Aminivibrio sp.: one gene and its partner. The protein of the gene in region 1 interacts with the protein of each later gene in a pairwise test. Links are inferred from orthologs where the notes say so. Each region holds a gene or a part of one and is shown on either strand. Other genes may lie near its edges.

Evidence for each region.
Region 2: the proteins of ligA (region 1) and leuS interact in binary tests that used the Escherichia coli proteins (3 or more experiments, as listed by UniProt). The link is inferred for Aminivibrio sp. from one-to-one orthologs.

Annotation. Positions count from the first base shown.
Region 1 is NZ_JAESIH010000068.1:29,134-33,792, reverse strand. Bases 1-2,899 are described here. They hold ligA (NAD-dependent DNA ligase LigA), read left to right. Parts: upstream 1-375; coding sequence 376-2,424; downstream 2,425-2,899. Other genes in these bases: gatA (Asp-tRNA(Asn)/Glu-tRNA(Gln) amidotransferase subunit GatA), read left to right, coding at 2,795-2,899; gatC (Asp-tRNA(Asn)/Glu-tRNA(Gln) amidotransferase subunit GatC), read left to right, coding at 2,480-2,791; lysS (lysine--tRNA ligase), read left to right, coding at 1-361. Also shown: more of gatA, read left to right, coding at 2,900-4,297; Asp-tRNA(Asn)/Glu-tRNA(Gln) amidotransferase subunit GatB, read left to right, coding at 4,294-4,659. UniProt on the Escherichia coli protein: DNA ligase that catalyzes the formation of phosphodiester linkages between 5'-phosphoryl and 3'-hydroxyl groups in double-stranded DNA using NAD as a coenzyme and as the energy source for the reaction.
Region 2 is NZ_JAESIH010000074.1:12,421-17,235, forward strand. Bases 807-3,861 are described here. They hold leuS (leucine--tRNA ligase), read left to right. Parts: upstream 807-1,116; coding sequence 1,117-3,606; downstream 3,607-3,861. Other genes in these bases: JMJ95_RS12635 (slipin family protein), read left to right, coding at 807-894; holA (DNA polymerase III subunit delta), read left to right, coding at 3,608-3,861. Outside these bases: JMJ95_RS12630 (nodulation protein NfeD), read left to right, coding at 1-90; more of JMJ95_RS12635, read left to right, coding at 103-806; more of holA, read left to right, coding at 3,862-4,540; rpsT (30S ribosomal protein S20), read right to left, coding at 4,611-4,815.

The DNA.
Region 1 (4,659 bases):
TCTCGCCAAGAGAGACCCGGAGAACCCGGACTACACCCGCAGGTTCGAGCTCTTTATCTGCGGCAAGGAAGTGGCCAACGCTTTCAGCGAGCTGAACGATCCGCTGGACCAGCGGGGCCGGTTCGAGGACCAGCTCAAAAAGAAGGAGGCCGGCGATGACGAGGCTCATGATTTCGATGAGGACTTCATAAACGCCATCGAGACGGGCCTTCCCCCCACGGGAGGACTGGGCATCGGCGTGGACCGGCTTGTCATGTTCCTCACCGACTCCAGGTCCATCCGGGATGTCATTCTTTTCCCGACCATGAAGCCCCTGCCTTCCCGCACCAGGGAGGACGGCGGTGAGGCCGCAGGGGAGTAGGAGGCTGACCCCCCGTGCCCCGGGACGAGGAACGAGCGTTGGAGATACCTGAAGAGGTCCGGCGGCGGGCGGCTTTCCTGCAAAGGGAGCTCGCCCGCCACGGGCGCCTCTATTACGTGGAGGACGCTCCCGAAATTCCCGATGACGAATACGACGCCCTTTACCGGGAGCTTGTCGATCTCGAGGCCACATGGCCGGAGCTCGCCTCCCCCGATTCGCCCACGAAGCGGGTCGGCGCGAAGGCGAGTGAACGGTTCGAGAAAGTCACCCTCTCGGTCCCCATGCTTAGCCTGGACAACGCCCTGAACGGGGAGGATTTGGACGGCTTCCTGAACCGAACCGCCCCCTGGGCGGCGGGAGGGTATGTCTGCGAGATGAAGATCGACGGCCTCGCCGTTTCCCTCACCTATGAGGACGGCGCCTTCGTCAGGGGAACGACCCGGGGAGACGGGCGGGTGGGGGAGGATATCACCGCCAACCTCAGGACTATCCGCACCCTTCCCCTCACCCTTTCAGACTTTCCCCGGGGGCGGGTGGAGGTCCGGGGCGAAGTGTTTCTTGAGAGAAAATACTTCGCGCGCCTCAACGAAGAACGGGAAGAGCGGGGAGAGCCCCTCTTCGCCAACCCCAGGAACGCCGCCGCAGGAAGCCTCCGGCAGCTCGACCCGGCGGTCACCGCCGGAAGAAGGCTTTCCATCTACCTGTACTCGGTGGTCTTCCCCGAACATCTTGGTCTCGCCTCCCAGAGGGAGATCCTGGAATGGCTCTCCCGGGTCGGGTTTCCCGTCCAGAAAGCCTGGCAGTTCTGCCCCGACGGAGATGCAGTGAAGGAGTTCGTCGCCGCCTGGGAAAAGAGACGATTCTCCCTTCCCTATGCCACCGACGGGGTGGTGGTGAAGCTCGACTCCCTTCGCGCCTGGAGCGAAATGGGATCCACCTCCCACGCCCCCCGGTGGGCCATAGCCTTCAAGTATCCCCCGGAGGAAAAGACCACCCGCCTTTCCGATATCATCGTCTCCGTGGGTAGGACCGGGGTACTCACCCCCGTGGCCGTCCTCGAGCCGGTGACCCTTTCCGGGACGGTGGTCCGGCGGGCGAGCCTCCACAACGAGGACGAACTCCGCCGAAAAGACCTCCGGATCGGGGATATGGTCCGGGTCCGGAAGGCGGGGGAGATCATCCCGGAGGTGCTCGGGGCCGTGAAGGAGCTCAGGAACGGAACCGAGCGGGAGTTTGTCATGCCTGAAGCCTGCCCGTCCTGCGGATCCCCGGTGGTGCGTCTCAAAGGCGAGGCTGCCCTCCGGTGTATGAACAGGGCTTCCTGTCCCGCCCAGCTCAAGGAGGGCATCCGCCATTTCGCCTCCCGGGGCGGCATGGACATCCGCGGCCTGGGCGACAGGCTGGTTGAGCAGCTCGTGGACAAGGGGATTGTCCGCACGGTGTCCGATCTGTACCGTCTTTCGATCGACTCGGTGGCCGGCCTGGACCGGATGGGGCCGAAGTCGGCGGAAAACCTGCTGGAAGCCGTCAGGACTTCGAAGGAACGGCCCTTCTCCCGCCTCCTCGCCGCCCTCGGCATTCGGTTCGTGGGGGCCCGGGGGGCGGAGATCCTGGCAGAGGCCTTCCGGGATGTGCAGACCCTCAGCAAGGCTCCGGAAGAAGCCCTGGCATCGGTGGAGGGCATCGGACCCGTCATGGCGGCGTCCATCCGGTCCTTTTTCGCCAGGGAACAGAACAGGAAACTGCTGGAGGAACTGGCGGAGCTCGGCCTCAGGGGCGCCCTTCCAGCCCCGGAAGAACAGCCCGGTGAGCAGGGATCCCGGTTCCTCGAGGGCATGCGCATCGTTTTCACCGGGGAGCTGGATTCCCTGACCCGGAGCGAAGCCGAGGCCCTCGCGAAGGCAGCAGGCGCGGCGTGTTCCTCCAGCGTGAGCAGCAGAACCTCCCTGGTGGTGGCCGGCAAAGAAGCGGGGAGCAAGCTCGCGAAGGCCGCCGCCCTCGGAGTGCCCATCGTGGGAGAAGAAGAATTTCTCGAAATGATCCGCAGCGGAAGGACTTCCTGAAGGTCTCTTCAAGAAATACCCCACCGGTCGTTTCGTCGAACAGGAGGCAAAGCCAATGACGATCAGCGAAAAGGACGTTCGGCACGTGGCCGATCTCGCCAGGCTGCGCGTGGAGGAGAAAGAGATAGAACCTCTCGTGCGCCATTTTGAAGCCATCCTGGGCCATTTCGCCACCCTTTCCCGGGCCCGGGAAGAAGGGCGGCTGAATCTCGACGGGGTGGATCCCTTTCTCTTTTCCGAGAGGGAAGCCCCTCCTCTCCGGGAGGACGAGCCTGTCCGGTCCACCGTCCGGGATGACGTGCTGGCAGCCGCACCGGAGAGGAAGGGCAGCTTCTTCGTCGTTCCCCGGATCCTGGAGGAGGAATAGGGTATGGAGCTCTTTGCCCTCTCCGCCGCGGAGATGGTCCGCGGCATAAAAGCTAAGGATTTCTCAGCGTCGGAGGTGTTCGCCTCCTGTATTTCCCGGATCGAAGACCTCGAACCGGAACTGTCCGCTATGCTGGCCCTCACCGCCGACAGGGGACGGGAAGAAGCTGCCCGGATCGACGGAATGATCGCCCGCCGTATGGACCCCGGTCCTCTCGCGGGCGTGCCCGTTGTCTTGAAGGACAACATGTGCCTCCGGGGAGTTCCGGCAACCTGCGCCAGCAGGATCCTCGAGGGGTGGATCCCTCCCTACGACGCGAGAGTCGCGGAACTGCTCGCCGGGGCCGGGGCCGTCTTCGCCGGAAAGGCCAACATGGACGAGTTCGCCATGGGAAGCTCCACGGAGTTCTCCGCCTTTCACCCGACGTCCAACCCCTGGGATACCGGCAGGGTGCCGGGAGGCAGCTCCGGGGGAAGCGCCGCGGCTGTGGCCGCCGGGTATGCCCCCCTGGCTCTCGGGAGCGACACGGGAGGGTCCATCCGCCAGCCGGCCTCCTACTGCGGGATTTACGGCCTCAAGCCCACCTACGGCCTCGTGAGCCGGTGGGGCCTCGTGGCCTTCGCCTCGTCCCTCGACCAGATCGGCCCCTTCGCCCGCACCGTGGAGGATCTCGCCCTCCTGCTTTCGGTCATCGCCGCTCCCGACGCCAGGGACGGAACGTGCAGCCGCAGGGAGCGCCCGGACTACACGGCGCATCTCGCTGCCGTCTCCCTCAGGGGAAAGAGAATAGCCGTGGTGAAGGAGCTTGACGCCATGCAGTCCTCCGTGGACCCGGAGGTACGCCGGGTCCTGGAAAATACCCTGAACCTCTGCCGGGAGGAGGGGGCGGAGATCGTGGAGGTCTCCCTTCCCGTCTCCCTCGAGTTCGGCCTGCCCTGCTACTACATCCTCGCCCCCGCCGAGGCCGGCTCGAACCTGGCCCGGTTCGACGGAGTCCGGTACGGTCTTTCCTGCAGGGAGGACACCCTGCTCGACCTCTACCTCACAACCCGGGGGGCCGGCTTCGGCACCGAGGTGAAGCGGAGGATCCTCACCGGGACCTACGTGCTCAGCTCGGGGTACTACGATGCCTACTACCTCACAGCCCAGAAGGTCCGCTCTCTCATGAAGGCCGAGTTCCGGAAGGCCTTCGAAGAGTGCGACCTCATCGCCCTGCCCACGGCCCCAGCGCCCCCCTTCAAAAAGGGCGAGCTGGTGGACGACCCCATCCGGATGTACCTGGCCGACGTGTTCACCCTTCCTGTGAACCTCGCCGAACTGCCGGCCCTGTCCCTCAACGGCGGATTCACCGGCGGAGAAAAACCCCTGCCCGTGGGCGTCCAGTTCATCGCGCCCCAGTGGGGCGAGCCCGAACTGCTGAACGCCGCGGCCGTCCTGGAGCGGCACCTCGGAAAGGCGCGCATGGCGCCCAGGAGTGCAGCGACGGAAGGAGGGAACGTCCGATGACTTTCCGGTACATCCCCGTCATCGGCCTGGAAATCCACGTGCAGCTTTCCACGGCCACGAAAATCTTCTGCCCGTGCTCCACGGACTACATTGGGGCCGAGCCGAACACCAACGTCTGCCCCGTGTGTCTCGGCCTCCCCGGGAGCCTTCCCGTCCTGAACAAAAAGGCGGTGGAACTGGGTGTCCGGGCCGGGCTGGCCCTGTCCTGCACCATCAAGAACCACTCGGTCTTCCACCGGAAAAACTATTTCTACCCCGACCTGCCCAAGGCATACCAGATAAGCCAGTACGACCTTCCCCTCGCCGAGGGAGGAGAGATCTTCATTCCCGGCGACGACGGCCGGCCACGTCGGATCCGCATC
Region 2 (4,815 bases), on another replicon or contig:
GCGGTCCAGGGAATAACACTGGTCATCGATGAAGACGGCGGGAAGGTCCTTCCCGCCGGGGAAAGTTCGGAAAAACCAGCAGATAAATAAGGAGGAAAACCCATGGTTACCGACGCAGTGGAGATGATTCTCAGTATAGGCACATCCTTCGGATTCCTTATCATCGCCGTGTTCATCCTGGCATCGGCGGTGAAGGTGGTGCCCGAGTACCAGCGGGTGGTGGTCTTCCGTCTCGGGAGGCTCGTGGGTTCCAAGGGACCCGGTATTGTTCTGGTCATTCCCCTCATCGACAGGGTGGTAAGGGTTGACCTTCGTGTCGTGACTCTGGACGTTCCCGTCCAGGAGGTTATCACGAAGGACAACGTTCCCATCAAGGTGAATGCCGTGGTGTATTTCCGGGTCATGGACCCGGCTTTCTCGGTGGTGGAAGTGGAAAACTACATTCTGGCCACGAGTCTCCTCTCCCAGACAACCCTCCGTTCCGTGGTGGGGTCGGCGGATCTCGACGAGGTTCTCTCTTCGAGGGAGAAGATCAACAGCGAGCTTCAGAAGATCATCGACGAACGAACTGATTCCTGGGGCATCAAGGTCAGCGCCGTGGAAGTGAAGGAGCTGGAGCTGCCAGAGAGCATGAAGCGGGCCATGGCGAAGCAGGCTGAAGCAGAGCGGGAGCGGAGGGCAAAGATCATCAACGCCGAGGGAGAAATGCAGGCCGCCCAGAAGCTCAGCGAGGCGGCGAAGCAGATGGAGGCGTCCCCCATCACACTGCAGCTGAGGTACCTCCAGACGCTTCGGGAGATCAGCGGGGACAAGAATTCCACTACCATATTCCCTCTGCCTCTCGACCTTGTGAAGCCCTTCATGGACAGGTTTTTCAAGAAGGATGAAGCATAGGGCAGGAAGAACCTTTTCCGGATGAAGGCCGTTTCGGGGGTATTTTCTCCTCCGGAACGGCCTTGTTTGGTATATAATGCCGAAAAGGCCGGTTCGTTCCTGAAAGGACGGACAGCTGAACGACCGACGCCCGGACTGACGGATTCCGCCAGTTGCACAGGGTGGCTGGTCGTTTGTGCGTTTACAGGTAAAAATGCAGTGTTCATCAAGGAGGAAGGGCTAATGGGCTACGATTTTCAATCCATCGAGCAAAAATGGCAGCATACGTGGGAGAGCGAAGGCACGTTCAACGCCGACACCGAACCAGGCAGGGAGAAGTTCTACTGCCTTGAAATGTTCCCCTACCCGAGCGGCGCCCTCCATATGGGGCACCTGAGGAATTATTCCATCGGCGACATGTTGACCCGTTTCCTCTGGAAGAAGGGGCTGAACGTGCTTCATCCCATCGGCTTCGACGCTTTCGGCATGCCTGCGGAAAACGCCGCAATGAAATACAACACCCCTGCGGCGGAGTGGACCTGGCAGAATATCGAACACATGACGGAGCAGCTCAAGCACATGGGTTGCAGCTACGACTGGCGAAGGCGGATCGAGACGTGCAATCCCGATTATTATCGATGGACCCAGTGGATCTTCCTCCAGTTTTTCAAGAAGGGGCTTGCCTACAGGAAAAACGCTCCCGTGAACTGGTGTGCAAGCTGCAGCACCGTGCTCGCCAACGAGCAGGTCATCAACGACGGGCATTGCTGGAGATGCGGCACTCCCGTGGTGAAGCGCAACCTGGAGCAGTGGTTCCTGAGAATAACCGATTACGCCCAGGAGCTGCTTGACGACCTTGACAACCTTCCGGGCTGGCCGGAGCGGGTCAAGATCATGCAGCGGAACTGGATCGGCCGCTCCGAGGGGGCCAGGCTCTCCTTCACCGAGAAGACCACCGGCGAAAAGATCGAAACCTTTACCACCCGGTTCGACACGATTTTCGGCGTGACCTTCCTCGCCCTTGCCCCGGAACACCCCTTCGTGCAGAAGATCATCAGCCTCTCCCCTGAAGGGGAGAGGATTTCGGCCTTCGTGCAGAAGTGCGTCTCCCAGAGTTCCATAGAACGCACTGCTGTAGGAGGCGAAAAGGAAGGCATCTTCACCGGCTTCTCCGCCGTGAACCCCGTGACGGGGGAGGAGTTCCCCATCCTCATCGCCAACTACATCCTTATGGATTACGGAACGGGAGCCATCATGGGCGTGCCGGCCCACGACCAGAGGGACTTCGAGTTCGCCAGGAAATACGGCATTCCCGTAAAGCCTGTGATCAACCCCGCCGAAGGGGAGCCGCTTGACGGAAATTCCATGGAAAAAGCCTTCGAAGACGACGGGATTACGTGCAATTCGGGGCAGTTCGACGGCCTTCCCACGTCCCGGGCGATCCCCGAGATGATCGAATGGGGCGTTCAGAAGGGATTATGCACCAGGGAAGTGAACTTCAGGATCCGGGACTGGCTCATTTCCCGGCAGAGATACTGGGGTGCCCCCATTCCCGTGGTGTACTGCGACCGCTGCGGTGTGGTCCCCGTCCCGGAAGAGGAACTTCCGGTGCTGCTTCCCGGCAACGTGAAGATCACCGAGGTGGGCAAGTCTCCCCTCGCCGAGGACGGTGAATGGCTTTCCGTGCCCTGCCCGAAGTGCGGCCGGCCGGGGCGGCGGGAAGCGGACACCATGGATACGTTCATCTGCTCCTCATGGTATTTCTTCCGGTACTGTTCGCCCAGAAATGAGGGCGAGGTGTTTTCGAAAGAGGAGGCAGCCTACTGGATGCCTGTGGACCAGTACATCGGCGGCATCGAGCACGCCTGCCTGCATCTTATTTACGCCAGATTCTTCACCAAGTTTTTCGCAGACATCGGCCTGAGCACCACCAGGGAGCCCTTTACCAATCTCCTGACCCAGGGCATGGTCATCAAGAACGGAGCGAAAATGTCCAAATCCCTGGGGAACGTGGTCGATCCCGATGAAATCATCTCAAAGTACGGTGCGGACACTGCCCGGCTCTTCATCCTTTTTGCAGCCCCTCCCGCCAATGATCTCGACTGGTCGGAGCGGGGAGTGGAGGGAGCGCACCGGTTTCTTAACCGGGTCTGGAGGCTCGTGGAGGAAAACCTCCCGGTTCTGGGGAAGGCCGGCCCGAACCGGCCGGTACCCATGAAGAACCTGAAGGAACCCCGCCTCCGGGAGCTCAAGAGAAAAATCCACACCACCATCAGGGACGTGACCAGGGACATTGACCGGGAAAAACAGTTCAACACGGCTGTGGCTCGCCTGATGGAGCTCCTGAACGCCCTTGTCTCCTTCAGGATCGGGAGTGACGAGGAACATGCGCTCTTTCGCGAGGGAGTCGATGTCCTTCTTTCCTGCCTGAACCCCTTCTGCCCTCATATCACGGAAGAGCTGTGGGAGATGACGGGGCACGGGGAGACGCTTGCGAAACTTTCCTGGCCTTCGGCGGAGGAAGAGGCTCTCGAGGCCGATACGGTCACCGTGGTGGTACAGATCAACGGCAAAGTCCGGGAAAAGGCGGAATTCCCTGCAGGGCTCGGCGAAGAGGATCTGAAGCGCGGGGTCCTCGAACTCCCGGGGGTGGCCAAACGGATAGAGGGGCAGGAAATCGTCAGGATCATCGCTGTTCCTGACAGGCTCGTCAACGTGGTGGTGAAGAGGTAGCATGCCCAGGCTGAAGGCGCTGACCACGTCAGGCGCCGCCGGGCGGCAGCTTCTGGAAGACACCCTCGCCGCCCTCGAGGCGGAGGGATATACCCGTTCGGGGGTCTCCGAAGGGGGCGAATGGTCCGCTCTTATTTCCGCCGGCAGGACGGGCAGCCTGTTTGACGAAAAACGAGTCACAGTAGTGGAAGGGGCCGAACTTCTCGGCCCCTTCCCCGATGCCCTGGAGCCCTTCCTCGAAGAAGAGGGGGCTGCGGAAGTCATCCTCTTGGTCTATGAATCGGCCCCCACGAAACTCTTTGCCCCGGAGACAAGGAAAAAAGTAGGCTTTCTGCGGGCGGGAACCACCTCCTTGGCGCCATGGGAACGGAAGGGGTGGGTCATGGCTCTGGCGAAGGAGATGAACGTCCGCCTGTCCGACGACGGGGCTGCCTTCCTGGCCGAGATGCTCGACGACCCGGGAGAACTTCGGTCCGAGGTTGACAAGCTCGGCAGGTACGCCGCCGGGGACGTGGTCACCGGGGAGATGGTGAAAAGTCTCTCCTTCGACGAGGGAAAGAGCAGGATGCTTTCCTTTCTGGATGCTTTCTGCACGGGGCGTACTGGGGAGATCTTCTCCTGCCTGGAGCACCTCAAAAAAGAAGAGAGCGTTCTTCCTCTTGTCACTGCCCTTTACAACAGGATCCGTCCGGCGCTCTACCTCGGACTCTTTCCTGACAAGGGCGGCGACTGGGTGCGTCTCGTCCTCCAGATCAAGGAATACCCTCTGAAAATGTCCAGGGAAGCCCTCAGGCGCTACCCGGCCCGGGCTTTGGCTGACCTTGCGGCCGGTCTTATCTCCCTTTCATGGAAAGAAAAAACCTCCTCGGCGGAAGGTTGGTTCGGCTTCGAGGCCCTTCTGACGCAGTGCATGGAGAGTGGTGGAAGCAAATAAAAAAAGCCGAGTGGACGTCCGTCCGCTCAGCTTGAAAGTTCCCGCCGTGCCTTTAACTTTAAGGTGAAAATCAGGCCGACTTCGTGTAAAGGGTTTTCACCTTGTTCGTAATCATGGACTTTCTTCTGGAGCCGGTGTTTCCATGCATAACGCCCTTGCCGACCGCCTTGTCGATGACGCTCTGGGCGATGGCAAGACGCTTCTCAGCGAGGGCCGTATCCTTGTTTTCAACAGCTTCAAGGACTTTCTTCACGGCGTTTTTGCAGCGCGTCGTC